Regions from separate parts of the Bacillus sp. N6 genome, predicted to be linked through region 1. Evidence: riboswitches for the same ligand, from Rfam matches in the RefSeq annotation. Region 1 holds a riboswitch; each other region holds the start of a gene.
What was found. Region 1 has a riboswitch for magnesium ahead of mgtA (magnesium-translocating P-type ATPase). Riboswitches for the same ligand answer to the same signal wherever they lie in the genome.
Positions count from the first base shown of each region.

Region 2: another riboswitch for magnesium. It lies ahead of mgtE (magnesium transporter); the one in region 1 lies ahead of mgtA (magnesium-translocating P-type ATPase).
Region 3: another riboswitch for magnesium. It lies ahead of ACUXVC_RS08005 (P-type ATPase); the one in region 1 lies ahead of mgtA (magnesium-translocating P-type ATPase).

Region 1 is NZ_CM127843.1:4,066,800-4,077,509, forward strand. Features, by position in the region: gene sdaAA (L-serine ammonia-lyase, iron-sulfur-dependent, subunit alpha) at 1-396, opposite strand, end outside; gene sdaAB (L-serine ammonia-lyase, iron-sulfur-dependent subunit beta) at 415-1,074, opposite strand; gene ACUXVC_RS20840 (hypothetical protein) at 1,122-1,259, opposite strand; gene rnz (ribonuclease Z) at 1,745-2,668, opposite strand; gene ACUXVC_RS20850 (DUF3932 family protein) at 2,858-3,109, shown strand; gene ACUXVC_RS20855 (hypothetical protein) at 3,144-3,683, opposite strand; M-box (ykoK) riboswitch at 3,852-4,019, shown strand; gene mgtA (magnesium-translocating P-type ATPase) at 4,351-7,056, shown strand; gene ACUXVC_RS20865 (MgtC/SapB family protein) at 7,130-7,831, shown strand; gene ACUXVC_RS20870 (DNA polymerase IV) at 7,873-9,111, opposite strand; partial or broken gene ACUXVC_RS20875 (hypothetical protein) at 9,222-9,414, shown strand; gene ACUXVC_RS20880 (tripeptidase T) at 9,459-10,577, opposite strand; gene ACUXVC_RS20885 (GNAT family N-acetyltransferase) at 10,705-10,710, opposite strand, start outside.
Region 2 is NZ_CM127843.1:2,467,597-2,478,306, forward strand. Features, by position in the region: gene ACUXVC_RS12655 (FtsW/RodA/SpoVE family cell cycle protein) at 24-1,145, opposite strand; M-box (ykoK) riboswitch at 1,336-1,512, opposite strand; M-box (ykoK) riboswitch at 2,017-2,182, shown strand; gene mgtE (magnesium transporter) at 2,462-3,790, shown strand; gene ACUXVC_RS12665 (phosphodiester glycosidase family protein) at 3,948-5,045, shown strand; gene ACUXVC_RS12670 (penicillin-binding transpeptidase domain-containing protein) at 5,325-7,292, shown strand; gene ACUXVC_RS12675 (RNA polymerase sigma factor) at 7,730-8,263, shown strand; gene ACUXVC_RS12680 (hypothetical protein) at 8,253-9,083, shown strand; gene ACUXVC_RS12685 (peptidoglycan D,D-transpeptidase FtsI family protein) at 9,095-10,710, opposite strand, start outside.
Region 3 is NZ_CM127843.1:1,523,711-1,534,420, reverse strand. Features, by position in the region: gene ACUXVC_RS08040 (oligosaccharide flippase family protein) at 1-635, opposite strand, end outside; gene ACUXVC_RS08035 (sugar transferase) at 692-1,330, opposite strand; gene ACUXVC_RS08030 (CpsD/CapB family tyrosine-protein kinase) at 1,349-1,969, opposite strand; gene ACUXVC_RS08025 (YveK family protein) at 1,956-2,699, opposite strand; gene ACUXVC_RS08020 (acyltransferase family protein) at 2,700-3,893, opposite strand; gene ACUXVC_RS08015 (FbpB family small basic protein) at 4,222-4,362, opposite strand; gene ACUXVC_RS08010 (5'-3' exonuclease) at 4,718-5,584, opposite strand; gene ACUXVC_RS08005 (P-type ATPase) at 5,717-6,442, opposite strand; M-box (ykoK) riboswitch at 6,778-6,943, opposite strand; gene ACUXVC_RS08000 (DUF350 domain-containing protein) at 7,157-7,543, opposite strand; gene ACUXVC_RS07995 (glutathionylspermidine synthase family protein) at 7,536-8,774, opposite strand; gene ACUXVC_RS07990 (hypothetical protein) at 8,778-9,089, opposite strand; gene ACUXVC_RS07985 (hypothetical protein) at 9,173-9,622, shown strand; RNA gene ssrS (6S RNA) at 9,677-9,860, opposite strand; RNA gene ssrS (6S RNA) at 9,882-10,064, opposite strand; gene ACUXVC_RS07970 (sulfurtransferase) at 10,181-10,710, opposite strand, start outside.

The DNA.
Region 1 (10,710 bases):
CAATTTTTCTCTTAGCGCAAATAGTACACCTGGCACTGTTCCAGCAGACCCTGCTGTTGGTGTTGCACAAATAATTCCCATCGCTGCGTTTACTTCATTTGTTGCAACAGCTTTGCTTACTGCATCCAAAATCGTATCTCCAGATAAGCCTTTTCCACTCTTCATATACGCTTGAACTTTTACAGCATCTCCACCAGTTAAACCAGTTGGTGATTTCACGCCGCGAATACCACGTTCTACTGCTTGTTCCATCACGACTAAGTTCTTTTCCATACCAGCAATTACTTCTTCACGTGAAATACTTCTTGTTTCCATTTCACATTGAATCATAATTTCTGCGATTTTTACATTTTGTTCTTTAGCTTGCGCCACTAGTTCCGCTGCGTTCCGAAACATGGTGTGTCCCCCCTGCAATTAATCCATAATAGTTACTTGACAAATATTTTGTTGCGCTTTTATTTCTTCAATCACTTCATCTGCTAATAATTCATCTGTTTCAATAACCATAAGCGCTCTTCTTCCTTTTTCTTTACGAGAAACACTCATTGTACTAATGTTAATCTCGTTTGTAGCAAGGATTGAAGCTACTGCTGCAATAGCACCAAAGCGATCGTTATTTACAATAAGTAGTGCTGGACTTGTGCCTGATAATTGAAGATCGAATCCGTTTAATTCTACAACTTCAATTTTACCGCCACCAATTGAGCAAGCAACAACTTCAATTTCTTCTTCACCTTTATACAAACGAATTTTCGCTGTATTTGGGTGAGGTGCATTGGCATCTTCTTCAATGAATTCCACTTCAATTCCGCGCTCTTTTGCTATTTCTAGCGCCTCTGGAATACGTAAGTCATCTGTTTCAAATCCTAATATTCCACCGATTAGTGCTACATCCGTACCATGCCCTCGATACGTCTTTGCAAATGATCCATATAACGAAATGCTTACTCTTTCTGGTTCATGACGAAACAGCTGGCGAGCAACTTGCCCCATTCTTGCCGCGCCTGCTGTATGTGAACTTGATGGTCCAATCATAACTGGACCGATAATATCAAATACTGAGCGATACTTCATCATAACTCCCCCTAAACCTCTATGCAAAAATTTATTCTACTATTCTATTAACCTGCTACATCTGTCGCTTTTCCAGTTGTACCACGAATTTGTTCTGCTGTATGAATTGGATAATTTTTAAATAAAAGTAATCCAATATAACCTGAAATAATACCAGTTATAATAATACATAAGAATCTTAGCATTATTTTCATTAAAAAATGATATAAGATAATCCACAATAAAGTCTGGTAGCAATCCAAAGTTTAACACAGAAGTCATTGCAAGGATAGCATAAACAAGCGATATCTTTCCTATTATAATTCTCATGTTACTCTCTCATGGTTTAGTCAACTTCACTTGTTACGATAATAACTAAAAAGCATGTGACTTATCATAAATTATAATCTGCCCTCATTATAGCTTGTTTTTTATAAAACGCTTACTTTTGTTGAATTTTAAAAGTTCTGAATAAAAGTCCATTCCTGCTATTTGTATCACTTGTATGTCATCTGACTTATATAACAGTTTTTCTAAATAATCATTATTTCGTATTTTTATCGTATATATTCAAACCATTCTAATTTTCTGTATCATCCAAGTATAAGTATAAAATAATAACAGTTTTATTTTTAAATTTTTTTAGACATAAAAAAATGGTAACCCACTGTTACCATTTTTTACAAAATTATTATTTTTCTACTGGGAATGATTTCAAATCTGTCGCTATTTCTGTATTAGAAAACAACTCTCTTGCCTCTTTCAATAATTCCTTATATGTATCTCCTTGATAGCGAGAACTAATGTGAGTTAAGATTAATCGCTTCGCATTTGCCTGAAGTGCAATGCTCGCAGCTTGCTTAGATGTGGAATGAAAATAATCATGCGCTTGTTGCTCATCTTCTGCCGCGAAAGTCGCTTCATGGACAAGTACATCTGCATCTTGCGCAAGCTCCCTACTCGCTTCGCAATATCGCGTATCACCTAAGATAGTAATAATTCTTCCTTTTTGAGGTGGGCCGATAAACTCATTTCCATTTAATATCGTGCCATCCTCTAATTCAACTACTTCTCCATCCTTTAAACGTTTAAAGATTGGACCTGGTTTCACACCCATCTCAAGCAACTTATCAACTAAAAGAGCACCTTGTATATCTTTCTCTACAATACGATATCCAAAACATTCTATACCGTGTGACAATCTTTTCGTTTCTACATAAAATTCATTATCTTCAAATACGGTACCTTCTTCTGTTATCTCCACAACTTCAAGTGGATATTTCACATGTGTCGTACTTACCGATAATGCCACTTCAATAAATTGTTTAATTCCTTTCGGTCCATACACCGTTAAAGGCGTAGTTCCTCCTTGAAATGAACGGCTACCTAATAAACCAGGCAATCCAAAAATATGATCGCCATGTAAATGCGTAATAAATATTTTTTCAATGCGGCGCGGACGTACAGATGTATGTAATATTTGATGTTGCGTGGCCTCGCCACAATCAAATAACCAAGTTTGTCCTCGTTCTTCTAACAATTGTAAAGCAATTGCTGAAACGTTCCTTCCTTTTGAAGGAACACCTGCACCAGTTCCTAAAAATACAAATTCCACTTTCTTTCCTCCAGCTCTAAATATACTCTATCTCTCATCTTACGGAATGTTATTTCAAATGGCAAATTGAATTTACATAACCAATCATCTAGACAACTATATAACACGAACGTTATACTTAAAAAATTTAGCAATCGTTCGTGTTTTGTGTTAAAATGATTATACTACATTTTAAGGGAGCGTTTTATTATGAAAGAAGTATTTCGTTTACAAACTGATTTTTCATCTTCATTTGATCGCTGGGTAAGTTCTTTCGTGTCTGATCACCCAGCACAATTAGAATGGACAACTTTAAAGGAATTAATCCATGAATATACAACATCACATACAAATGATACGTTACCAGCATATATTTCTTCAGCTTTAACATATTACGCCCAACGCGTTTCAACTACAAACAGTTCAGAGATTGTTATTTTTGAAAACCCTACAATCTCGTAATCTATAATAAAAAAGCACTGGTTACAGTGCTTTTTTATTTATACTTATTTAGCAAATGATTATATTCCGTCCAAAAGTCTGTATACATACTTTGATCAAACTCATCTAAAATTATCTTTTCACTTGATTTATTGAATAATTCTTTTGCTTGTAGCGCAAAAGAAACAATTTGTTTTCTATATTCATTTTCATTTACTTCTATATGAAGCCCTTCATAGTATATAGCCTTTTGATCAGTAGAAATAACCTTGACAAAATCCTTTAAAACCACATTTTCACCTATATGGTTTATAGTCCAATGAATTAAAATTGGGCATCCTAACATGAGCATAGTGCCACATCCGTGCAAAATAAGCCCCTCTTCATTTTCAATATCACAAATATATTCTTTATCTAAAGTTCGTAACAGAGCTAAAGCTGATTCACTTATTCCCCATTCCTCATCCATACCTGTTTGTGTAATAATCGTTCCATCCACATTTAAATAAATTTCCCCGTGAGAACATAAATCTTCCTGCTCATTAAACAACCACTTTTGATTCTCAATATTTATAATAAAATTTTGTGGTACCATTACAAATTCCCCTTTTATAAAAATATTTATTTTCCACATTATTTATAATTAATATCATGCATTTCATCCCATATATCTATTATAAATCCATTTAATATTTTAAAAACACAGATAAAAAAGATATTGACACTACGATTTTACAGTGCTAACATTCAACATGTAATTGAATATGGTCTCTGTTAGGTGAGGCTCCTGTATAGAGAAACGCTGCTGCCCAAAAATGTCGAGAGACGCCAATGGGTCAACAGGAAAGGTCGGAATGAAGGCCTTTTTTAACGTAGCTGGTTTCAGTACCTATGCTATACAGTGCTAAAACTCAACGAGGGAGAGGTGCATGTATTTTGTCATACACAAAAACTGTTTTTATTTATGTCTACTAGCAGTCTTTGTTGTGGACTCTTTTAACTGCGAATTCAGACCTTTACTCGTTTTGAGTAAAGGTCTTTTTACGTCTATATGCACCTTACTATGAAACAAACATAGCATATTCAGAAACTACTAAATTGTACGGAGGTGAGGAACAGTTGGCAATTGATGATTCGGCCCAGATACCCATACGTTTTACATTCATATTTCATCATGTAGGTAGGAAAGAAACTGTTCCTCACCATTTCAAATAGTTAGGTAACAGATTGTTTCCTCCTTCATGACAGAGGAGGAACTACCGATGTTTAATTTACAAAGACAAGAAACAAAGCATGCTTATGAGCAAGATAGCATGAAAACAAATAACGAATTATTAGTGGAGGTTGCAACACAAGATATAAGCTCTGCGTTAAAACTTTTAGAAACATCTCAAGATGGATTATCTAAACAAGAAGCGTCTCGTAGACTTTCTTTATATGGCCCGAACGAAATAGCTCATAATAAAATGGCACCGTGGTACATTCAGCTTCTGTTAGCATTTAAAAATCCATTTATTTTCGTTTTATTAGCTCTTGGAGCACTCTCCTTTTTCACGGATGATATGCAAGGAACAATTGTCGTATCTGTAATGGTCCTACTTAGTGCAACGATTCGGTTTTCCCAAGAATTTCGTTCTCAAAAAGCTGCCGATAAATTAAAAGCTATGGTTCGAACAACTGCGAGCGTATTTAGAATAAATGGATTTGTACATGAAATAAAAAATGTAACGAATTTAAATCGAAATTACACAACAGAAATTCCAATTGAGGAACTTGTACCTGGCGATATTATTTCCCTTTCAGCAGGTGATATCGTTCCAGCCGATGTGCGTGTTGTATCCGCTAAAGATTTATTTGTTAATCAATCTTCTTTGACAGGGGAAGCACTTCCTATAGAAAAATACGAACACTGCTACCATACAGAAAATAAGCATATCTTACCGAAAAACATGAAAAAAAATTACAATCCACTCGATATGGAAAACCTTTGCTTCATGGGAACAAATATTGTAAGTGGTAGCGCAAAAGCTGTTGTCATCTCAACAAGTACCGATACGTATTTCGGCTCTTTAGCAAATAAGGTAATCGGAAAGCGGGTAGAAACAAGCTTTGATAAAGGTGTAAACAAAGTAAGCTGGCTCTTAATTACATTCATGCTTATTATGGCGCCTATTGTCCTTCTCATTAACGGATTCACAAAAGGAGATTGGCAAGAAGCTTTCTTCTTCGCTATTGCCGTGGCTGTTGGCCTTACACCTGAAATGTTGCCAATGATTGTAACTGCTAATTTAGCTAAAGGTGCCGTTAACATGTCTAAACAAAAAGTAATTGTGAAGCAACTAAATTCTATTCAAAACTTAGGTGCTATGAATATTCTTTGTACAGATAAAACCGGAACTTTAACAGAAGATAACATTATCCTTGTTCGTCACTTAGATCCTAATGGAAATAAATGCAATCGCGTCTTGCAATTTGCCTATTTAAATAGTTTCTATCAAACTGGATTGAAAAACTTAATAGATAAAGCTGTTATTAAGCATACAGAGGAAAACAATACATTTGACCCATCAGCTTTTCAAAAGCTAGATGAAATTCCATTCGATTTCGCCCGCCGGCGTATGTCAGTCATCGTAAAAGATATTTCAGGTGAACATACAATGGTTTGTAAAGGTGCCGTAGAAGAAATTTTATCAATTTGCAACTACACTGAAGTGGATAAAAAAATCGTTACACTCACTGAGGAAATACGCTCAAATGTCAAAAAACTAAGCGAGACATTGAATAGTGAAGGTATGCGGGTTATTGCTGTGGCTTATAAAAAAGATAGAAACATAAATGATAAAGAGTACGCAGTAAAAGACGAAACTGATATGATTCTCGCTGGATATATCGGCTTTTTAGATCCCCCGAAACCATCTGCAGCAGCTGCAATTCAAGCATTACAAAAGCATGGTGTACAAGTGAAAATTTTAACTGGCGATAACGAAATTGTTACACGAAAAGTTTGTAAAGAAGTTGGATTAGATATCGGCGAACCAATCCTCGGTTACGAGATTGATTCTTTACCCGATAAAGCATTAGCAAAACTTGCTGAAGAAACGACTGTATTTGCGAAGCTTAATCCAATGCAAAAATCTCGCATTATACACGCATTACAAGGAAACAGACACACTGTAGGTTACATGGGAGACGGCATTAACGATGCTGTAGCATTACGTGAAGCTGATGTCGGAATATCTGTTGATACTGCTACTGATATTGCGAAAGAAGCTTCTGATATTATTCTACTCGAAAAAAGTTTAACTATATTAGAAGTCGGGATTGTAGAAGGACGTACTACATTCGGAAATATTTTAAAATATATTAAGATGACAGCTAGCTCTAACTTCGGTAATGTGTTTAGCGTGTTAGTAGCAAGTGCTTTCATTCCTTTTTTACCGATGCTTGCCATTCATCTTTTAATTCAAAACTTACTTTATGATATTTCACAACTTTCTATTCCATGGGACAAAATGGATAAAGAGTTTCTAGAAAAACCCCGAAAATGGGATACTGCAAACTTACGAAACTTCATTATTTGTATCGGCCCAATTAGTTCCATATTTGATATTATCACATACGTAGTCATGTGGAATGTATTTGGCGCAAATACACCGAGCGAGCAATCATTATTCCAGTCCGGTTGGTTTGTGGTTGGATTGTTAACACAAACTTTAATTGTTCACATGATACGAACACAGAAGATTCCATTTATTCAAAGCGCTGCATCAACACCCGTCGTTTTATTAACCGCTCTTATTATGGCAATCGGGATTTATATTCCATTCTCACCACTTGGTGTAGCCGTTGGTTTACAAGCATTGCCACTTAGCTACTTCCCTTGGTTAGTAGGAATACTATTAGGCTACGCTTTTTTAACACAATTCCTGAAAAAGCTTTATATTAAAAAGTTTCATAGCTGGTTGTAAAAATAAGAATGAGTGGGTATTCCCCGCTCATTCTAAAAGACATAACACATATTTATATATGGAGGTGACCATGATGGTATGGTACGACATTATATTCAGATTAGTTATAGCAATTATTGTAGGAGCTTGCATCGGAATGGAAAGACAATGGAGACATCGAATGGCTGGGTTACGGACAAATGCTCTCGTATCACTTGGTGCCTGTATATTTGTTTTATTATCCGTCATGCTTGATCATGATGCTAGCCCCTCACGCATTGCTGCTCAAGTCGTTAGTGGCATTGGTTTTTTAGGGGGTGGCGTTATTATCCGCGATGGTTTTAGTATTAGAGGGCTAAATACGGCAGCTACTTTATGGTGTGCAGCTGCTGTCGGTACTCTTACAGGCGCCGGTTTCCTCGTTGCAGCTATATTAGGTGCAGCCGGCGTGTTACTAGCAAATATACTTCTTCGCCCAATTGCTCTTTTTATGAATAAAAAATCAAAAGAAGAATCACCTGAACAAACGAACTACTTACTTTCCCTTACTTGTTCAGAAGAAACTGAAGCACATATTCGTTTTTTACTTATGCATATGGTAAGTACAGAAGGGCTCAGTTTAAAAGAGTTGTATAGTGAAGATGTAGATTCTAATCAAAAAGTTTGTATACAGGCTACATTACATTGCAAGACAAATGCAGCTATCTTAATTGAAAAAATAGTAAGTAGAATGCTATTAGAATCTGGCGTTACTGGAGCTGGATGGAAGACTTCTTTAGATTTAGAAGCGAGTTAAATAGGAAAGGTGTCATGATTTTTACTACTTCATGACACCTTCTACATAAATTTATTTTCTAACTTTTGTTGAAACGACTTCTCTTGCTTACGTAGTAGTTGACTACCTCGTTGTAAAAGTGGTGTTCCATACTTATCATTAATTTGATCAATGACAGCAAGTAGCGGTTCTTTTTTTGCATCCTCTTCAAATGAAAACAAATCTAATTGTTTCACCGATTCTGTCTTCCACTCTATTTCAGTAGCTGTAACACCTAGTAAACGAACGGAATCACCATCCCAATGTTGCTTCCATAAACGGGATGCTGCTTGAAAAATATCGCGTTCTTCCCAAATCGCATTTTTCAATTGCTTACTCCGTGTTACTGTTCGCCTATCATGGTATTTAATCATAATTTGAATATTATAGCTGACAAGGGTTCGCTTTTGTAACCTTTTACTCACTGACTTTGATAAACGTTCTAACATATCAAGTAATTCTTTCTCTTCATCCATATCCTTTGAAAAAGTCATCGAGTTACCGACACTTTTATGCTGTCCCATTTGACTCGGATCCACTTCCCTATCATCCATACCTTTTGCACGCCTTTGCAAATCAACACCGTGCTTGCCAATTTTAGCGCGAATGATATGCTCGTCTCCCTTTGCCAACTGTTCAATTGTCTGTATATGAATATCATTTAATTTTTCAGCTGTTTTCTCACCAATTCCATGCATTGCTCCAACTGGACGTGGCCAAATCAGTTCTGGAATATCGCGTTTTCGAAGCACGGTAATACCAAGTGGTTTTTTCATATCTGAAGCGGTCTTTGCTAGGAAAAGATTTGGAGCGATTCCAATACTACACGGAAGCTGCAACTCTGTTAATAGTGCTTGTTGAATCATCTTTGCTATTTCAAGAGGAGAACCAAGTGCGTAGCAATCTGTAATATCTAAATATCCTTCATCTATTGAGACTGGTTGTATCTTTTCTGTAAAACGGGAAAGGACTTGAAACATTTGAAATGAAGCTTCGCGATATAATGCGAAATTAGGACGCCTTACAACTAATTGCGGGCATAACCTTTTCGCTTCCCAAAGGGGCATCGTCGTACGTATTCCGTATTCTCTCGCCTCATAACTACATGTTATAATAATTCCTTTTCTCTCTTTTTCATTTCCAGCAACCGCTAATGGCTTTCCTTGTAATGATGGATCATGAGCAATTTCAACAGATGCGAAAAAGCAATTCATATCTACATGTAAAATTACACGACCATTTTTCGGATACATTTCTCGCATAGTACTCACCCCCTAATCAGAACGTTCGTTCTTTTATTATATCAAATTTTGCACAATAGTTATAATAATTACTTGTTCTTTTTTATAATCCATATAAAGAGGATACACATGTGAAAGAGGCTGATTATGGTGAAATTAACTATATGTTCCTTGTAGTTATATTAATCATCATAATTAATTATTTACTCCTTCCAATTTTCAACATGAATACGTTTGGATTTTTCTCTCGTCTAATATTATATACTGCTATGATTTTTCTTGTATTGGCTTATACGCCTTGTAAAAACAATCGAATCAAAATAAAAAGCGTGTAAATCACAATTGATTTACACGCTTTTTCTATTCTATTACTTCGCTACTTCTTCAATAATTGCAACAACTAATTCTGCTGTTTTTGCTAACTCTTCAACAGGAATCTTCTCGTTTGTTGTATGAATTTCTTCATAACCAACTGCCAAGTTAACTGTTGGGATACCGTGTCCTGCAATTACGTTTGCATCACTTCCGCCACCACTTTGGTGAAGAGAAGGTGTACGACCAATTTTTTCAGCTGCACGTTTTGCAACTTCTACAACGTGATCGCCATCAGCAAATTTAAATCCTGGGTACATAACGTTTACTTCAACGTCTGCATGACCACCCATTTCTTTTGCAGTTGTTTCAAATGCTTCTTTCATTTTCGCAACTTGTGCTTCCATTTTCTCATTGATTAAAGAACGAGCTTCTGCAAAGATTTGTACATGATCGCAAACGATATTCGTTTGTGTACCACCTTCAAAACGTCCAATGTTTGCAGTCGTTTCAGAGTCAATGCGACCAAGTGGCATCTTCGCAATTGCTTTCGCTGCGATAGTAATTGCAGATACACCTTTCTCCGGTGCTACACCAGCGTGAGCTGTTTTCCCGCGAATAATTGCGTTCACTTTCGCTTGTGTTGGAGCTGCAACAACGATTTCACCAACTTTTCCATCGCTATCTAATGCGTAGCCATACTTCGCTGTAATACGCTCACGATCTAAAGCTTTTGCACCAACAAGACCTGATTCTTCTCCGACTGTAATAATAAATTCAATTTTACCGTGAGAGATATTTTTCTCTTTTAAAACACGGATTGCTTCGAACATTGATGCTAATCCAGCTTTATCATCCGCGCCCAAAATTGTTGTACCATCTGATACGATATATCCATCTTTAATAGAAGGCTTAATTCCATTACCAGGAACTACTGTATCCATATGAGAAGTAAAGTAAATTGTATCAACACCATCTTTTGTTGCTGGTAAAGTACAAATTAAGTTACCTGCACCATGACCAGTTACAGCCATTGTGTCATCTTCAAATACTTCTACACCTAAATCTGTAAATTTCTTCGTTAATACTTTGCAGATTTCTGCTTCAAATTTCGTTTCAGAATCTACTTGTACTAATTCCATAAATTCATTTACTAAACGTTCTTGATTAATCATAAGACTGCGCCTCCTGCACTACCATTATGTATGTAACACTATTAATTATAACAGAATTTCGCAAAAGTTTCGAAATACAAGACAAAAAACAGATGGTTTACATGTCTAGATAACCATCTGCTTTCTATTACTC
Region 2 (10,710 bases), 1.6 Mb from region 1:
AAATGACTATAGTACAATAGATTTTAAAAAGGAGAAAGTCTTATTTTATTGAAAATTGAGATATTAAGCAATATTCCTATTGCTATTAAATTGACCATTAAAGAACTTCCACCAAAACTTACAAATGGAAATGGAGTACCTGTAAGAGGAAATAGTCCCGTAATACCACCTAAATTTACAACTGATTGCATACCAATCATACATCCTATACCAATTGCTATAAAACTGCCGAATGGATCTGCACATAATTGTGCAATTTTTAAGGAGCGAAGTACCATAGTCAAAACTCCAACCAATAGAATAAATACACCAATAAATCCTAGTTCTTCAGAAACTATTGCCATTATAAAATCAGTGTGTGGTTCTGGAAGATAACCTGTTTTTTGTATGCTATTTCCAAATCCACGACCAGTGCTTCCTCCAGAGCCAATGGCAATAAAAGAGTTTACAAGCTGGTATCCATTTCCTTGCGCATCAAGAAAGGGATTGAAAATCGTAGTAATACGTGTCTTTTGAACTGCTGATAAACTATATTGAATCAAATAATATAAAATAGGTAACCATAAAATAGAACCGATGGTAGTTCTTTTGATTAGTAGATTTATATTTATTCCTGAACAAAGAAATATGCTAAAACCTATACCTAATATTAAAAGTGCAGATCCTAAATTTGGTTGTTTAAAGATAAGAAAAAAAATTGTAGCTAAAAAAAATAAAAGTTTTCCGATACCACGCCAGTTATTTTTAGCTTGTTCTTGTCGCAATGCAAAAAAACGGGCTGTTACAAGGATTGTTCCTAATTTAAGAAATTCAGCTGGCTGTATTCCAAAGATCCATGATTGAGCATTATTTACCACTTTTCCTTTCCATAAAACCATAATTAATAAAAAAATCCCCCCAACCATAATACAGATTGAGACTATTCGTTTTTTCCATATTTCATATGGGAGTAAAGCACAAATTATTAATCCTATTGTTCCTAAAAGTAGCTTTGTTAATTGAGAATCAACAAAATGCCTACTGTTATAACCGTAATGTTGGACAGCGACAATGGAGCTTGCACTATACATCATGATAATACCTAAAGTACATGTTATGAATAGAGGAAGGAGCAATAGATAATCGAGTTTTAATATTTTTTTCATTTTAATATCCTCCTGATTTAAAACAAAACATAATATTACATTACATTTGCTAATGAATAGAATCTTGTTCTCGTCAATTACTAAATATGACTTTTGTTTAGAAAGATTCTATCACTTATTCCCTGTTTTTTACGCAAAAATCCCCCTAGTATGTAACTAGAGGGATTCAAAATGGCATGACTAAATAAGGCTTTTCTCCCCCTAGTAGAGCTTTGGCACTATACAACGTAAAGTAATGAAAATTCATTACTTAGCTATCTTAAGAAGAGCCTTAATCCGACAATTCCTGTTCTACCCATTGGCGTCTTTCGACATTTTTGGGCAATAGCCTGTGTTTGCATAGGAGCCTCACCTAACAGGTTAAGCAACATAAATTTTATGTATTTGTTTCGTGTAGCAAGCATAAATATATTTTTTTTGCTTGTCAAGCAACCGTATTTCTAATTTTATCTGTTTTATTGCTTTATAGTCCTTTGAGAAATGATATGAGAAAATGTATGTAATCATTCTGTATAAGTACATATTTTTGACTTTAGTGTATAGTTTGATTGAGTAGTTTAACCATATAAATTTGATAAACCGTAAAGAAGATTTTAATCATAAAAGAAGATTTGTTAAGAATATTCTTTTAATATACAGAATGACTAATTATTCATCCTCTGTTATAAAGTTGGAATTTGATTGAAAACAATAAGTTTCATATGTTTCATAACGTTTCTTCGAATTAAATCTATTTAAATTCTATGTTTTTTAAGGAGAATTTTAAATTTATAATAAAATATAATTTCATTTTCTATAAAAGATTTTTTATGAATGGATTTGAAAGTCAGTTGACAAATATTAAATTCTGGTTTAAATTTTGAAGTAATTCAATAAACTTTGTTAGGTGAGGCTCCTGTATAGAGAAACGCTGCTGCCCAAAAATGTCGAGAGACGCCAATGGGTCAACAGGAACGGTCGGATTAAGGCCCTTCTTAATGTAGCTGGTTATAAAAACCTATGCTATACAGTGCTAAAACTCAACGAGGGAGTGGTATACGATTTGATAGAAAGGCACCTCTGAGATTTTGGCAGAGCTGTCTTAATAATCATTTATTTGTATTGTAAAAAACCTTTACTCCTTTTTGAGTAAAGGTTTTTCTGTTTAATGTTATTTGTTTTATCTTGTCTATATTCAAAAAGGAGGTAATTCTAAATAATGGATTGATTGCAATGTAACTATTATTGCTCTAATAAAAAATTTAAGACAGATAAAATAAAACAAAACCACTCATGAAACTCTAGAGTCTCCCTTAGCAATATGAGGAGGAGTTAACATGAAGAAATTATTAAAAGAATTACTTGTAACCAAAAATAATTTGGATGCAGAGAAAGTTTTACGTCTTCCGTCGTATGATGTTGCGCAAGAAGTAAAAAGATTTTCAATTGAAGATCAAATCATATTGCTAAATACGATTCCCGTATTAAAAAGCTCTAAAATTCTTCAATATATGAGTGCAGAAGAAAAATATAATATCTTAATTCACTTATCTGAAAACAAAGCTAAAAAGTTACTAAATTTACAACCGATTGATGAATTAGTAGATTTACTTCTAGCGGTTCATCCTGAAAAACAAGCTAAATTAATGGCGTATCTAGACAAAATTACAAAACATAACGTAAAAAAATTGATGAATTTCAAACCTGAAACGGCAGGAAGTCTTATCACAAGTGATTTTGTTGCAGTTAGAGGAAATTGGTCAGTAAAAATGACATTGAAGTACATTAGGGAACATTCTGAAAATGTAGAATCAATATCTTATAGTTATGTTCTAGATAGTCATGGTTATCTTGAGGGAATCGTTTCCATACATGAGTTATTACTAGCAGCAGATGAAGAGATATTATCTACTATTATGATTCAAGAGGTAATTTCAGTACAAGCTGAAGTTGACCAGCAAGAAGTTGTAAAAAAGCTACTGAATTATAATTTAGCAGCAATACCTGTGACAACAGCAAATAATAAAATGATTGGTATTATCACTTTTGATGACGTAATGAATGTTATGGAAGCAGAAGCTACAGAAGATATTCAAAAGTTAGGCGGAAGTGAGCCATTGAATCAATCTTACTTTGAAGCTAGCATTTGGAGCATCTTCTTAAAACGCCTACCATGGTTATTACTTCTTTTTGTTGCTGAGGCATATACAGGTACAGTATTAAAGTATTTTGAAGATGAAATTGAAACTGTAGTTGCCCTTGCTTTCTTTGTTCCGTTATTAGTAGGTACTGGTGGGAATACAGGAACACAGGTTGTAGCAACAATTACTCGTGCAATCGGTATTGGAGAGGTCAAATTTAAAGATATTTTCCGTGTAATGAAAAAGGAATTTGCAATAGGGATGCTTCTCGGACTTGCACTTGGAATAGCTGGCCTCACTCGTGCTTATATGTTAGGAGTTGGAACAGAAGTTGCACAAGTTGTAGCAATTACTTTATTATTTATTGTTATTTGGGCCTCTCTTGTAGCAGCTGTTTTACCTTTAATTCTAAGAAAATTAAAATTAGATCCTGCAGTTGTTTCAGGTCCATTTATTACAACATTTGTTGATGGAACAGGATTAGTAATTTATTTCATGGTTGCAAAAACGTTATTAAATTTATAAATATACACTAAAAAAACGAAAATCGGAATAAGTATTTTGCCTGAATTGCTAAAGTATATTGGGGAATTCAGACATGAGGAAATCAAACACTTTTGTATTTAGATAAATAATATTTTAATGGATTTATTGAATGTAATGAATGCTGGAGGATAAAACTATGAAACATCTCAGAAAAATCTTCAAACGAATTTTGCTTCTATTGTCTATTTTCATGCTTATTGGTATAGGCATATTATTTGGTACTAGCTATGGCCGAGAGCTTCGCATAACAATGGCTGGGAGTATACTAACTTCTCAGCATCCGCAATATGCGAAATATACATTCCTATCCCAAAAGGAACTAGATAAATTGCAAGATAGAATTAATCATCCGAAATGGTCAAATAGTGATGAGCATATTTATAAAAAAATAGCAGGAAAAAGATTAGAAGAATTTAAAAATCAGCCATTAGAAATTGATGTAGAAACGATTAAAAGTCACAAAGATAGTCGCTTTCTTTTTGAAGGAAATTTAGTTACTATTAGCAATCCCTTCAATGTTAAACTTGTTAGCCATCAAGGAACACAGGGCGCTAACAGAGGAGAAAAAATTAGCGTAATGGCAAAGCGTAATCATGCACTTGTTGCTGTGAATGCAAGTGGATTTGCAGATGAAACAGGAAGGGGTGGAGGAAATGTTGCTACTGGAATTGTAATAGAAAATGGGAAAGTTATTGATACGAATATGGATAGAAATACCCCTACAATTATTACAGGCTTAACAAAGTTTGGACAAATGATAACAGGAAATTATTCTACACAACAACTTTTGGATAAACAAGTCGTTTCAGCAGCAGGATTTATGCCACAGTTAATTGTAAATGGAGAAAAAATGATTACAGAAGGAGACGGTGGTTGGGGTTCTGCTCCGCGAAGTATTATGGCCCAAAAAGAAGATGGTACAATTATGTTTCTAGTCATTGACGGTAGACAGACGCATAGTATAGGGGCTACGTTAAAAGAGTGTCAAGATATTCTATATGAAAAAGGTGCTATAAATGCAATGGCTATGGATGGTGGTTCTTCTGCTACTCTATATTTAGGAGGAAAGGTTATAAATTCACCTTCTACATTATCACATGAAGATCGTTATTTACCTAATGCTTGGGTGGTAACAGCAAACCAAAAACAAAAAATAAAGATGACAATTGATGGGAGAAAAATAGATACCAAAACATCAGATGAATTTGATGCGAACATTTCAACGAATTTATGAATTATTAAAAATAGAACAAATACATGATTTTTATCTCGTTAGTTGGAAAATTGAAATTATTTTTTGAAATTAGAAATTATTATTTCATATTCATGATTTGCACAATATCAAATGAGAGTGATGAGGATTCCAAATTTACGGAATTCTTATCACTCTTTTTTAGTTTTTTGTAAATATGGAACAATATCCTTACTTTCACTGTCTATTAAGCGTTAAAACATTTTTTATTAAATAAATTACGAAAGGAATCATCATTTTTAACTAAGGGAGAAGATTGAATTGAAAAAATTATGGATGCTGCTTTTCGTTTGTTTCGCAGTTTTGTTGGTAGGATGTAATAAAAACGAACCACCAAAACAAGCATTTGAAGAATATATCAATTTATGGAATGATAGAAAATTTGCAAATATGTATGATCATTTATCAGACCATGCCAAAAAATCGATTTCTAAAAAAGAATTCACAGAAAAATATCAAAAAATCTATGAGGGGATTGGAGCTAATAATTTAAAAGTTAAAATGAAAGGAGAGAATACGAAAGATAAAGAGCTTTTTCTTTTTGAAGTTAAGATGGATACGGATGTAGGACCAGTTTCATTCATCCATGAAGCAAAACTTGTGAAAGATAAAGAGTCTTGGGAAATAGATTGGACACCAGACTTCATCTTCCCAGGTATGAAAAAAGATTACAAAGTACGTATGCAAATAGAGCAAGGAAAACGCGGAGAAATATATGATCGCAATGGAAAAGGGCTTGCAACGAATGGTAAAGCGACTGAGGTTGGAATTATTCCAGAGAAACTAGGCGAAACAGCAGCGCAAACGAAAGAAATAGTAGCACAATTACTTGATATGTCTATAGAAGAGGTCGAACAAAAGCTCACAGCGAAATGGATAAAACCAGACTCCTTTGTACCAATTGGCATTTTAAAAGAGGGAACCAGACAGAATGATTATATTGAATTAGAAGGAGTTTCATCTCACCCAGTAAATATTCGTACGTATCCATTAGGTGAAGCAGCGGCACACTTAACTGGATATATAGGAAAGGTGAATGCGGAGGAGTTAAAATCACTTCAAAAACAAGGTTATCAAGCAGATGATTTAGTAGGTAAGACTGGTTTAGAGAAAGTGTTAGAAAATAAATTGCGTGGTGAAAAGGGTGGACGCGTATTTATAGAAGATGAGAAGGGGAAAGAGATTAAAAACGTAGCAAAAAAAGAAGCAAAAGAAGGAGAAAATGTTACGTTAACAATTGATGCTGCAATTCAAGAAAAAATCTTTAATGAGATGAAAACTGAAGCAGGGTCTAGTGCAGCGGTCAATCCTAAAACAGGTGAAACAATCGCACTTGTAAGTAGCCCTGCTTATAATCCAAATATAATAGTTAGAGGAGCATCGAAAGCCCAACGAGAAGCATGGAGTAACGACTCGAAACTACCAATGACGAATCGCTTTACACAAGCATTTGTACCAGGTTCCGTATTTAAAACGATCACAGGTGCAATTGGTTTGGAAACAAACACAATAAATCCGAAGGAAGAATTTAAAATTCAAGGATTGAAGTGGACAAAAGATTCATCTTGGGGAAATTACTATGTAACGCGTGTAAAGGATGCAAGTCCAATTGATTTTGATAAGGCAATGAAGTACTCTGATAATATTTATTTTGCTCAACAAGCTTTGAAAATGGGAAAAGATCAGTATGTAAAGGAATTTAAAAAGTACGGATTTTATGAAAAATTACCAATCGAATACGAATTTCCTATTTCAATCATTGCAAAAGATGGGATAAAAAACGATATTCAACTAGCAGACACGGGCTATGGACAAGGACAAGTATTAATGACGCCACTTCATTTAGCATTAACATATGCACCGATTGTGAATGAAGGGAATATTCCGTCGCCACATCTTTTAAAAGAAGCAAAAGTAGCAGGAAATTGGAAAGAAAATGTGGTTTCTAAAAAGAATCAAGAAATATTAAAGAGTGCATTAATCAAAGTCATTAATGACCCTGATGGTGCAGGGAGAATTGCAAAGGTTGATGGTGTAACGCTTGCTGGTAAAACTGGTACAGCAGAACTGAAAGAGTCGAAAGAAGCAGACGGAAAAGAACTGGGATGGTTCGCAGCTTTCGATGCAAATGCGCCAGACATGATTGTTACAATGATGATTGAAGATGTAAAAGGAAGAGGGGGAAGTAACGTTCCAGGTGAAAAAGTAAAACATGTATTTCAGAAATAATACTTAATTATAAGGTGAATTTTTTGACTACATTTATTACATGTTTGCTTAACTCAAAGATATAAATTGGTGAAAATATAGAGCAATGAAATTTCAAAAAAGCATTCTTTCTAATCGAGAATGCTTTTTTGCTGCGACTCTAGAAAGTTAATACCTTATCTTAATTTTCATTTCTGAAAAGTTGGCATTGCTAATGGTAAATAGAAGAGTATAGCAAATTGAAATGGACAAGTGGAGTGTTACGTTAAATTCAAAAGACAGATTTTCATGAGTAGAATTTTATCATTGTATGCTTTACTTGTTTTTTAGTAGTATTATTCTGCTTGAAAAAAGATAAACAATGGAACAAATGAAACTTGTATCTTGTCTATATATTGAAACCATAATAAAAGTGAGGGCAGTTTTTATGTTTATTCAAATAAGTTTGAGGTGTGGAAATGGAACAGACGTTTATTGAAAAGTGTAATCATGATGAGCTGGATTATGTTATAAAAGACTATTGGCAAGATGTATGGAATTATTCATTTATTATTACGAAAGATCCACACTTATCAGATGATATCACACAAGATGTATTTATAAAGGTGTTTAAAAATTGGAATTCATTTCGAAAGGAGTCATCTGTTAAAACGTGGATATTAAAAATCACAAGAAATACGGCAATAAACTATTTGAAATCCTCCTATTTTAAAAGGATATCTTTAATAGGATTTTTTAGTGACGATAAGCAATCCCTGTCAGCAGAACAAGAATTTTTTAACCAAGAAGAGATGAATGAGGTGTGGAAGGTTGTATTAAAACTACCTAAAAAGCACCGTGAAATAATTATATTGGACGCAAAATATGAATTATCATATGAAGAAATGGCTGAAACATTAGGAGTATCCATTGGAACTGTAAAATCGAGATTAAGTAGAGCGAGAAGTAAGGTTTCAAAACTAATAGGGGAGGGTAGTAGTGATGAACAATAAACAAAATCCTGACTGGTATAGTAAATTGAAAAAAGGCCCAATGAAGCATCGGAAAGATGAAGAAGAATTTATTTATAAAATAAAGCAATCGGTATATCAAAATAGTGAAGTGGATTCTGTAACAAATAAGAGACCATTTCGTAAAAAAGTATTGCCTGTTGTAGTTGTGTTGATTTGTACAATGTTATTTTTTATTGTTCAACAACCTTGGCCTGATGATAATAAATCACCAGTACAAAGTAGTACTCAAATTAAGCCTAAAACAAAAGATGAGTCTGCTCAAGATCCATCACTAAAACAATTTATGAATGAACTATATCAAAGTACGAACTCAAAAAATGAAAATGACTTGTACAAAGCGTTAAATGATGAAGTTCTATTTAAAGGGAAGAGTTATAAGAAGGATGAATTGAAGCTTGATGAAGATATTTTTCATGAGTTGCAAGTCGCCCTTGCAATGGGGGGAGAATTTGTAAATGATAAGAAGAAAGTTTACAAAGTGCCAAGTGGAATGACAGAAAGTAATCAATTAAAGCAAGAACACTTTATATATGCAACTGTTACTGGAAACAAAACGAAAATTTTAGCTGAACCAAACCGAGAATCAAAAGTTTTATATGAAGTATCTAATGAAATGGTAAAAGCTTGGATCCCGGAAAAAGTGCAGAATGATGGATATATAAAAATATCGACTATTAACGGTGATACTACTGGATATGTACAAAAAAAGTATATTTTAACTGATATTAAATATTCTTTCATGTTCGAAAAGAATCATGAAGGTATATGGGAAATAACGAATATAGAATCTATATGGTAAAAGAGGAAGGTTCACTTTAATGAACCTTCCTCTTTATCTTTATCCTTCTTTTGAAGTATATTCCAAGACTTTAAAACTTCTGATGTAACGAGAGCAGCGATGTTTTTTTCTGAATTACTACCAGGAATAACGACAGAAACGGCAATTTGTGGATCTTCAGTAGGAGCATAAGCAATGAAAAGAGAATGATTTATCATTCTTTCTTGCTCATTTGGAAAACCTGTAATACCTGTTTTACCTGCGACGTCAAAGGGCAACTTTTTAATTTCCTCTATATTTTGACTCATTCCACCTTGCACGACACTCCAAAAGTTCATCGGGTAACGATTTGAACTTTCTAAAATGGGTTTAAACTTTTTTGTTTCCTTACCATCTTGACCAATAATGGCACTTACGATTTGAGGTTTATATTTATCACCTTTACTTGCCAATGTTGCTGCATATTGAGCGAGTTGAAGAGGAGTATGCACTTCATTTCCTCCCCAAGAGGCATTTAATAAAGCGGAAATCCCATTTTCAAATTTATTAGATGGATGGAATTCATATTGTCCGTCTTCTTCAAAGGGCAAATCAATCCCGGTTTTAGAACGTAGGCCGAATTGCATTAAATAATCTGTCCATATATGTGCTACTTTTTCTATATTTCCATTATTTTGGTTGAATAAGGGCAGAGCTACTTTTGCTGTCATAAATGTGTTAGATGAATTAATGATAGCCTGCCTCGGTGTAATCTCACCTGTTGGTGTTCCAGGTGCATTCGTAATGTTATTTTGACTATCATACTGAAAAGTACCTTTATCTAAATAAGTATCTTCGGGTTGAAAAAGTTTTTCGTTTAATCCAATTAAAATAGTGAGTGGTTTTATAGTAGAAGCCATATTTACATAAGATTCACCATACTTTAATTTTTGAATTGCTTTATTTTGCGAAAGAGAGTTAATGTTTTCTTTTCTAGAAGATACACGTGTATTTAATATATTTGGATCAAAAACTGCCGTGTTGGCCATAGTTAAAATTGCGCCAGTTTTTGCATCGCTTACTACAGCATAACCAGCTTTAGCATCAGGTGTTTTCTTAATTTGAGATCTTAATGCTTCTTCTGCCTTTTGCTGCAACTCAGAGTCTAAAGCTAGCCGTACATCTTTACCTTTTTGTACTTTTTGAATATTCCATAAGAATTTTTTATTATTCAATTTAAAAATAAGAGTTTTACCTGATTTTCCTTTTAAATCATTTTCATATTGCAGCTCAATCCCGCTTTTTCCAACAGCCTTATGCTTTGAATTAAGGTCATTTTCTACATACCCAATTACTTGTGAACCAATTTCGTGTTTAGGATAATATCGAATCCATTCATTTTTAATTATTACATTATTGGGTTTGTTTTTGTTTATGAATGCAAGTTCATTCTCAGTTATATCAGAGTATAACGGTATATCATTCATAGTCTGCTTTTTACAAGATTGTTGTAATTGAGATTTTAGGTTCTCTGTAGAAATATCATGTTGAAACTCGCTTGAAAATTGATTAAAAAAAGCTAATGTGTTTGATGTATCTTGTTTCGATAGCTTTTCGTCATTAGAAGTGCAATATAGAGACTTAACTTTCTTATTTGTAGCTAGTATTA
Region 3 (10,710 bases), 2.5 Mb from region 1:
GTTAATTGCCAAAATAAAGCTTTATGAATTACGACTTTCATATTCATTTTCGTCTTTCTTCTCATGATATATATACTGAATAAACCACCGATCATATACCCAAAAGCATATAAGCGAGCCGTTACATACACCGGTAACTCTCCGAAAATACAAAAACATGTAATTATAATGACAACCGATGCTGATACAACTTTAATGAGCGCTATATACTTCATACGTTCCGTCAGTTGAAAATAGGCAATTCCTATGTTTTGCCAAGTTAATCCTATTAACATGAAAAACATTACGTTTATCATCATATAAATTAAATTTTTATCCGCATACATATAATGAATAACAATATAACCGATTATAGAAATAAGAATAAGTAGAATCATCCTTATTTTTATATACGATGATAAAATCTTCTCTAAATCTGCTCCATCCTTTGCCCCTTCTCGAAGAAACGTATTACTAAGTCCTAAGTCTGTAAAAAATAACATAACAAACGTCACTGCTATGGCAACACTAAACATCCCATAATGTTGTGCGTTAAAAAAGTTTGCTAAAACAATTAAACTGACGGCCTGAAGAAGGTTAGCTAAAATCGTACTATAAAATAGATGGATAATATTGTTTAGAATAGATCTACCCATACAAGTTCTCCTTTGCAAGTAACCTACTTACATATGTTGTTTGTTTACATATATATTTATCTTGCACCATTACCGTTCAATACAATTAAAACGGTTTTACATAAAATACGGATGTCCAGCCGAAATGTTTTCATTTCAATATACTCCATGTCCAGCCTCAACTTTTCCTTTGGATCAAGATTATATCCTCCATTTATTTGTGCCCATCCTGTTAATCCTGGTTTTACCATTAAACGATCCTTAAATTCTGGAATAAACGTATCAAACTCATTATAAAAAAACTCTCTCTCTGGTCTAGGGCCTACAAAAGACATATCTCCTCTTAAAATATTTAAAAGTTGTGGTAATTCATCAATTCTCGTTTTTCTTATAAACAATCCAACTTTTGTAATTCTTGAATCATGTTCTTTTGCCCATTGTGGGCCATTTATTTCAGCATCCTTTACCATTGATCTTAATTTAAATACATTAAACTTCTTCCCGTTTATACCTAAACGTTCTTGAAAGTAAATTGGAGCCCCTGATGTTTCTAAAGTAATCATAATACAAAAGAACAACATAATTGGTATCGTTAATAGTAACAATATGATTGAAAATATAATATCAAACAAGCGTTTTACACTTCGATTCAATATGCTAGGCTTTTCTTGAGCCGGAATCGTATACAACTTGGCTTGATTTGTTTCACGAATCATGGATCGTTACCCCCACATTCAAGAATATAAAATTATACCTATTAATTCACATTCTTTCCTATTTATATCCGCTATTACTTTTTGCACTGTACGTAGTGAATCTTTTCGCTTTTTAACTGCTAAGACCATTCCATCGCATTTCTCTGCAATAATGTGCGTAGCAGGAAGATCAAATACTTCAGAAGAATAAAAGAAAATGTAATCAAAATCTTCTTTCCACTTAGCAATCGCATTATCAAATTCATCCATAGCAACTAAGGGCGTCCCTGTGTGTACTGTTTTTTTTGCAGGAATACAATATAAGTATTTAGACAAATTACTAGAAAAAGATTCATAATTGCAGGGGAAAGAGCTTATTATATCGTTTACGGTTATCATGTGATCACTTTGTAATAATACATGTAATTTAGGGTCAGAAAAATTCACATCAATAAGTAACACCTTTTTCTTCATTTCTGCAAACACTAGACCCATATTTACTATAAGTGAGGCAACAACCCCTCTGTCCTTCGTTGAACTAACTGTGAATAGTTGTTTTCCAGATTTTCTCAGCTCGTGATACACCGTATAAAACTGCTCTTTCATCAGATCATCATGCAAATCGAATGGCAGCTGTTTCTTTGTCCTAAACATCGACATGTTCACCTCGATATATAGATGATTGTTTATCAATCTCTGTAGATTTCTGTTTTCTATTCGGTTTCACATTTATGTGACCAATAACAGAGACTGTTGTTATTTTCTCTAAATCTTGTTCCGTGTATATACGTTCATCAAAATAATCTCGAAATACAGCTAAACCTATCCCAACAAAAAAACTAACAATTAAAGAAATAGGAATGATCAGTTGAAATTTCGGAAACAATTTTTCAGCCTGTTCCTGTAACTCAGGATCCGTCAACACTTTCACACCTTGTACATTTGTGTACTGTTGAAAACTTTGTTGTGATTGCTCTGCCAATGTCTTTACAATGTCTTTCACGACTTTCGGATTGGAATCTTTTACTGTAACAGTTACAATTTGTGAATTGTCCGTATTCACTACCGAGATTTTTTGTGCTAATTCATAACTTGATTGCTCTAATTTCAAAGTTTTTTTGACTGTTGAAATAATTAATGGGCTTTTTAAAATATCAACATACGATGTTACTAGTTGCTTATTTTCTTGTGTTTTATTTGTTGAATTTTCCTTATTAAACTCATCTAAATTTCCAACAAGAATTTGCGTTGAATATTGATATGACGGCTTTAAAACATACATAGAGATAAGAACTAAAGAAGCGGTTAAACAACACATCGTTAAAATAATCGTTACGAATCTTCTTTTCAATAATTGTTGAAAATCTTTTATACTCATTTCTTGCTTCAATTATTTCACCGCCCTTTTCTGAATAACATCCTGCAAGTCACTCTTTACAGATACCCCTCTCTTCTTTCTATCCACTTGTTTTGTTACATACTTTCCGACTCTGAATGCAAATTTTTCTACATATATATACGAAAGTATTGCAAGTATAAACGAAAATATAAGTGAAAAAATTAAAATAATAGGCAACGGTAATATTTCATGGAACATGTATATAAGGGAAAACAACGATATAATATGGTATAAATAAAGACTGTAAGAAATCTTCCCCAAATATAACAAGTATTTATTGCGTAGCAAGGATGACAAAGTTGATATTGACAAACTTAATATGACAAATAGACTTGCACTTATCGCCACTACGTAGTCTCGAAATATAAAATTATTGAGTACTTTAATTTCTCCAATAAGTCCTTCATACATAAAAAGTAAAATCGCAAATAAAAACCATGCAATTTTCGTGTTTTTAGTACAATTACTATAAAAAACTATTAAATTATTTTTATACTTCGCAACTAGTGCCCCCAATAAAAACAGCACCGTATAATGCAACGTTAATGCATAGCTTGTTAATGTTAAGCCCGAGCGAAACAAAAATAATATTACGACAGAACATATACTAAAACTAAACAATAATAGTAATGAACACCTTAACGTTTTTCGTAAACAAATCATCAAAATTAACGGAAAAATTATTGATATTCGCATTTCATGGACAAGTGACCAAATCACACCGTTATATGCATCTGTATTATATTTCCCAACCAATAAAATATGTTGCGCTATTAAGCTTGGAGAACTTTCAATCGTCCATGAGCGATTAAACCATTCACTTAAATAAGAAATACCATATTCACTAATTGCAGCCTGGCATATAATAGCTATAATTATTGCCACAATATAGGGAATATATATTCTGCATATACGTTTTAAAAGGTATGACCCATAGCTACTATAGTTTTTTTGAATAGATTCATACAAAACAAATCCGCTCAAAACAAAAAAGATAATAACAGATTCGTTACCACTACTAAAAATAAGACGAGCAGGCGTTTCTTTTAATAGATACACAACAAATGGTTTATTATCTTCATAACTGTAATTTTGAAATGCTGAAAAAATCATTAAATGATGACCGATCATTACTATTAATGAAGAAATCCCTCTTATAGAATCCAATTCTTCGTATCTCTTCATCTTTTTACATCAACTCCTAATGAAATGATAATAATCATTTCAAAGCGACATCTTTATTCATATTCCTCTCCTTTCTTTTCATTCCAATTTTTCATATTAAAATGATTTTATAGTATAAATTTGAGTGTATTGTAACATTTTTTGTAATATTATGAATAGCGAATCTCAAAAATTGGTATATACCAATTTCAACCTCGAAAAATGAGTAATATTGATAGAAAAACACTATAAAAATTTCTTGCATATTTACAAAATTAAAGAGATGAATAGCGTTTTTTCAATATAAAATAAAAAAGATAGCCTACATAGGCTATCTTTTTTATTTTATTTAATTACTGGCACCACTATATGCTACATGTCGTTTCTCAATTCTCTCTTCAATTTCTTTCATATTTTCTTTATTATTTAATAGTGATTGTTTATTTTCAATTAATAATTGTTTAAAAGATTTTCTCACTTTTTTTCTCATTTTCATTGTCCTCCTTGGGGGATGGTTTATATAAAAGATAAAGAATTATCTGTGTGTCCTTATAATAATTGATTGTTGTGAATTCTATTTGAACTTCATATGAAAATTCCGTTTATTTTCTGACAACTTTGTGAACACGAAAAAAAGACTCTCTAAAACTATGTTGAAATTAATTCACTTCATTATAAAAATTACTATTCCCATCAACTTTTATCATTATATCTTGTCGAAACATTTATATATTTAAAATTGAGTTCGACATAATTTTATTTACTATAATACTGTTTACAAAAACAAAAAGAAGGTGTCACCAAGTCAAATTTCGACTTATGCAACATCCCTCTTTCCAAATTATTTATAGCATATTTATTAATATTTCAGGTCTTCCCCAATTCATTTCTTCACAAACAAATCTAAGTTTTTCTTCATCCATTGTGTGTAATCCCTCTTCTAGTAAACATGAAATTGGAACTTCACAGTGAATTTGTGCTAATTGCAACGAAATATTTAAGTTCTCTAAATCACTTTCAATCTTCGTACGCTGCGCTTTTGTTAATGATTCTACATTTTCTAGTACAGCGGATACTGTTCCGTGCTCTTGAATAAGCTTATACGCTGTTTTTTCACCGATACCTTTTACACCTGGATAATTATCACTTGTATCTCCCATGAAAGCTTTTGCATGGACGATTTGCCACGGCTCTACACCTTTTTCTTCCATGATTTTCTCCGGTGTGTAATATTCGTAATTTCCAATTCCTTTACGCAGAAGCATAACTGTAACGTTCTTATCAACAAGTTGAAGTAAATCTGTATCACCAGTTAAAATATAAACTTCAGCTTCATTGCAGTATTGTTTTGCAAGCGTACCGATACAATCGTCCGCTTCGTAGCCTTTCATACCGATAACTGGAATGGATAATTTCGCAGTCATTTCTTGCACTAAATCAAATTGAGGAATTAATTCTTCTGGTGGCGCTGCACGATTTGCTTTATAATTCGAGAACGATTCTGTTCTAAATGTCGTACTTCCCATATCCCAGCATGTAACGATATGTGTTGGTTCAATCGCTTGCGTAGCTGTTAACAAGTGTTTCATATAACCATGAATCCCATTCGTAGGGGTTCCATCTTGTCGTTTCATAAATTGTCCGTAGACACTTGTTGCGTAAAAAGCACGAAATAATAGTGCCATACCATCAACTAATAATACTTTTTTCATAATTCCTCTCCTATTAAAAAAATAATAACCTCACGTTATCACGTAAGGTTATATAAATAGATTACCATTCTACGTTTTTGCTCAACTTTGTCTATTATACATTGTTTTTGTATATTTAGCACCATTAACACATTAAGACGTTCTACTACAACAAGTATGCAATATGCCTGAATACGTATTTTTTCCAGTAGAAACAACGACAGCCTTTGCACTTCCACTAACGATATGTGAACCTTTAAAACATACATTTTCAAGCTCAAGTGGATTATAATCTTTCATCCGTTTTAATGGAATAAATCGTTTACGTTCAAGGTGATAGCAGCTTTCAAACTTCTCTATACTCGCTTCGTTTCCCGTTAACACAGACTCATTCACTAATAAATCATCTGCATAAATAATACGTACATCAGCTGGCACAGCATCTCCAGCCGAAAGAAAAATCATATCTCCAGGTACAAGTTCTTGCACTGGTATCTCCATCATTTTCAGTTCACTATTTAGCCCTGTACTACTAGAACATTCTACTCTAGATACAGTAATCGTTTCACGTTGTAATTCATCACACACACGTTGTTTTGAAAAACCTGGAATCATGCCACCAAGCTTCATCATTACTTCTGCAAGAATTGCTCTTTTTGAAGTTAGTTCATTTCGGCCATATACTTGAATACGTTTTTGCGCCTCTTTCATTGATAGTCCGTCTCTTGTTGTTTTAAAATATGCAAATACAGATTTTACATCTCTTGTTGCAATTTCAATTAATAAATCTTTATTTTTTTGGAGCATTGTTTGTTCTTTTATTGATTTTTTATTTAGTTTATATGACGTGTTACCCACAGTTTTGTTTGCATATAACATATTATCGTCTCCTCCTTTACAACATAGGAAGAAACGCTTTGTTTCTCAATTTATCCACTTTACTGTGAAAGTGTCTAGCGCTTTATAAACGCTACATTGTGATAAATATAGAGGGAGGAACAAATCGTTTCCTGCCTACATCATATATTTTTGATTTGAAGTATATGGGTAACGGAACCGAGTCAGAATTTGACATGCTCCTCACCTCCTCGTTTAATTTTATAGTTTATACTATGAAATTACTCATAGCTTGGTAACAAAAAAGACCCCTACCCTTAAGAGAGTAGTGGCCATTACATACACAAATAAACGATTTCTAATATAATTAGAAATCTACGGACCTCTCCCTCGCCGAGTTTTAGCACTGTATAGCATAGGTACATTACCAGCTACGTTAAGAAAAACCTTAATTCGATCATTCCTGTTGACCCATTGGCGTCTCTCGACATTTTTGGGCAGTAGCATTTCTCTATACAGGAGCCTCACCTAACAGAGACTTATTTTCATTACATTGAAAATGTTACTCTTATTTAAAATAGATGTCAACCGTAGCCTACAATTTTTTCAAAAGGTATGGCAAACTAACGTATATAAAGTGAAACTTTAATCAGTGGGGGTTTTGTTCATCCCCCACTGATTATTAGCCCTCACCAATCGGGCTGCCCGGCAAATAGCGGGATAAAATTAAAAACTTTACGTTTAAACGTAAAGTTTTTAATAAGTTATACAACCAGCGATTACAATCCCAATCGAAAGCGATAAAAACATAAGAAAAAGACCGACTGCTTGATTATCTTCTTCGAGACTTTTGTTTATATTAAAGCGTGGTGTAAGCCACTCAGCTAAATAAAAGACGATAATTTGAGCCAAAATCCCAACTGCTCCCCACGAAATCATATCAAGAAGTGAAATTGAATTAGCTGCTGTCGAATATAAAACAACAGCTAACCCAAGTAATCGTCCTCCAAGCACATAGCTTACCGCCTTATTTCCTTGAGCCATTAACTTAAATTCCTTTACTTTCGTTGTCACTTCCATCAAGAACAGACCTATACATAAAAGGCCGAGTGTTACTGCTAAATATAATAAAAAATTAATCATTTTTCCCCCTCCTTTTTATACCTACCGGTAAATAGTACGATTCATTTCCTGTAATCTTTTCTCCCGCACGAATACCGATACTACTCGCTTTTCCAGCAATTAAAAACGAACCAAACACATATGACAGTTTCTCGATCCCTTTTTCTGTTTCCAAGGATACGACTGGCAGTTCGGTATACTTTTGAAATATCGGCAGTGACGCTTTATACGTTTCGTATGCATTTTGAAGCATAATATTTTCGTCTTTATCGCGAATCGTAATTGTATCTCCTTCTCTCCCAAATGAAGGTTTTTGAACGAAAGAACCTTTTCCTAAAAATAAATCTGGTTCTAAATATGTAGGTAACATATATTCTTTAATCCACTGTTGTTCCTCATTTGTATAAAAGACCTCTTCTTCTGCTAACCCCCAAATAAGACACTGAATTGATTTTGGCTGAAGTAAAAATGCTGACAAAGGATTTATTATAAAAAGCTTTCCGGCTTTTACAAGTTGTAACAGTTCCACACCTACCAAATCTCCTGTTTCAGGATCTTGATCCTCAATTAAATCTTCTATCGGATATGTTTGGCGATATAAAACATCAATCTTCGCCCCATCTTTATCGACTAGAGCATCCTTTGTAATTCTAAGTTCTGACATTGGCACTACTTTATTTTCAACATGGCATAGCTGACTTAAATACATAGTGGTATTCCAATCCTCGATATGTTCATGATGCGCTGTAAAAACAACATTTGGATTATCTAATCCCTTTGTCGCTTCCATTACTGCTTTCGTTACACCAGAAGATAGCAATCGTTCTTGATCCGAGTTTGGATCATCATAGCCTAGATTTTCACATACTTTCCCATTCATTCGAAAACATTCCACAATAAAAGTTGGTGTATCACTATTAAACTCAAGCATTTTGATTTTATTATCCTCTGTTACAGCAAAATCAAATCGCGAAATTACAGATTCAGGATAAAGCCCTTTCATTCTAATGAATGATAAACTCGCGGATGGAAAGCCAAGATCTAGAAGCTGTTCGTCACTTAAATTACGCAGCAGTCTAGCAGTCTTAAAAAATATTTTCCCCATTCGTTCAGTCGCTAAGTGTAATTGGTCCAAAGTCTGATTTGTTATAGAAAAAACATGAAACAAACTATACTCACATTCATATAAATCCGACCAAAAATTCGGATATTTTAAATAAAATTCTTTTCGATTTCTTATGTATTGCGACATATTTTAGCCCCCAAATCCTCCCTTTGAACCGCTTCCAATTCCACCTTTAAATTCAGCAGACGATTGATACGATTTAAACGCCGATGAATTTTTAAAGGTGGACTTATTTTGATAGTATCGCCCACCATAGAAATAATGCCCACGATAACCTGAACTACTATCATCACACTGCCATACCCCAAGTTCATCATCCCAATCCCAATCAGAACAACTATTATCATTCGGTTTTGGGGGAAGATCTTGTGCGCAGCCAAATAAAGTGCCAGTCATTAAAGATGTTACGACACCACCTACTAGCCATTTCGTTTTTGTCACCTTCGCACTCCCCTTTTTAAATTCTATTCCTATTATATAGGATGGCATGATAAAGTAGAAGAAAAAGGAAGAAGAGGGATTAAATGCGCTTAGAATATCGACTTAATGATGAAACGAAAGGGTATCCTGCTTTATGGAACTACGCCAATATTTCTAATTCTGAAATTATCGCACGCATGACTTGTGAATATTTTATTAAAGAGAAAAATACTTATGTTGTTACTGCAACTTCGGTTGATCCAGACGGAACAGCGGTTATTTATATTCAAAAAGAAGTTTTCGTCAATGACCCTTCAGACCCTACATACTCCCACATCGGTTTTGAAATTAGAGAACTAAGTGAAACGAGTTCAAGCTTAGTAGATAGTCAAGATGTATGGAACTACGAAGAAATTTTACCATCTCTTCATTCAGATATTATATATATTCAGCGAGACGGCATGTCTATGGAATTCTCCTTGGATTCAAGAGAGATTGATGAAGACAGAAAGTGCTACATTTATTACGGAAACTTCACAGGTGAATCAAGATAATATTGATATATCTATGCAACAAAAAAACCTTACGTATAAAACGTAAGGTTTTTATATAGCCCCACATATGCCGTTCTCTCTAGATGTCCATAAACCTGCTCTCACAGGTGGATGCTCTCACAAATGTTTGTAACTTCCTTCTTAAAAAGATGGCATGTTAGCTACATTTAAATATTGAACTTCCATATTAAACTTATTGGTTTAAGACATGCATAAGCTACGTACACCGTAGGAATTTTATATAAGGTTAGTTGAAATAAGACCCCCGCACGTGCCGCTCCTCGTAAATGTCCAAAAACCCGCTACTCGCAGGTGGATGCCCTCACAGTTACCGTACATCTTCCTCCACAAGGAAGGCTTGATGATGGTCGCTAAATATTGAGCTTCCGTATAACTAACATCGGTTTTAGACATAAATAAGTTACGTACACCGCAGGATGTATTATTTACTTGTCGTTATATTATCACATTGTTTCCAATGTGTAAAATACAAAGTTTTTCGAGCAATCTCTTGCTTGTGACCTTATTTTAATACAAATTATTTTTGCATGCAAGTGATTAATCTTCTTCTTTTGCAATTTGATTTTCTGGATAAGAAATCCAATCACTCCAGCTACCTGCATACAATTTAACATTTTGGAATCCAGCCAATTTTAACGCAATGATATTTGGACATGCCGTAACACCAGAACCACAATATACAATGGTTTCCTTATCTTTCGACAGATTTTGGAATCGTTCTTGTTGCTCAGCTTCATTCTTAAATTGTCCTGATTGCAATATTCCATCCTTCCAAAAATAGTTTGTTGCTGTCGGAATATGTCCTGCTTTATGATCGACAAGTTCCTCTACACCAGCATAACGTTTTGGCTCTCTTGAATCAATTAACGTAACATCTGCACCTGCCTGGATATTCTCTCTTACTGTTTCCATCGATACAAGCATATGATCTTGTATGTTTGTTTTAAATGTTTTTCGTATAACAACAGGAATTTCCGTTGTTGTCGGTAGTCCATTCTCTTTCCAAACCGGGAAACCACCATCTAATATATATACTTTCTCATGTCCTACATAGTTACATAACCACC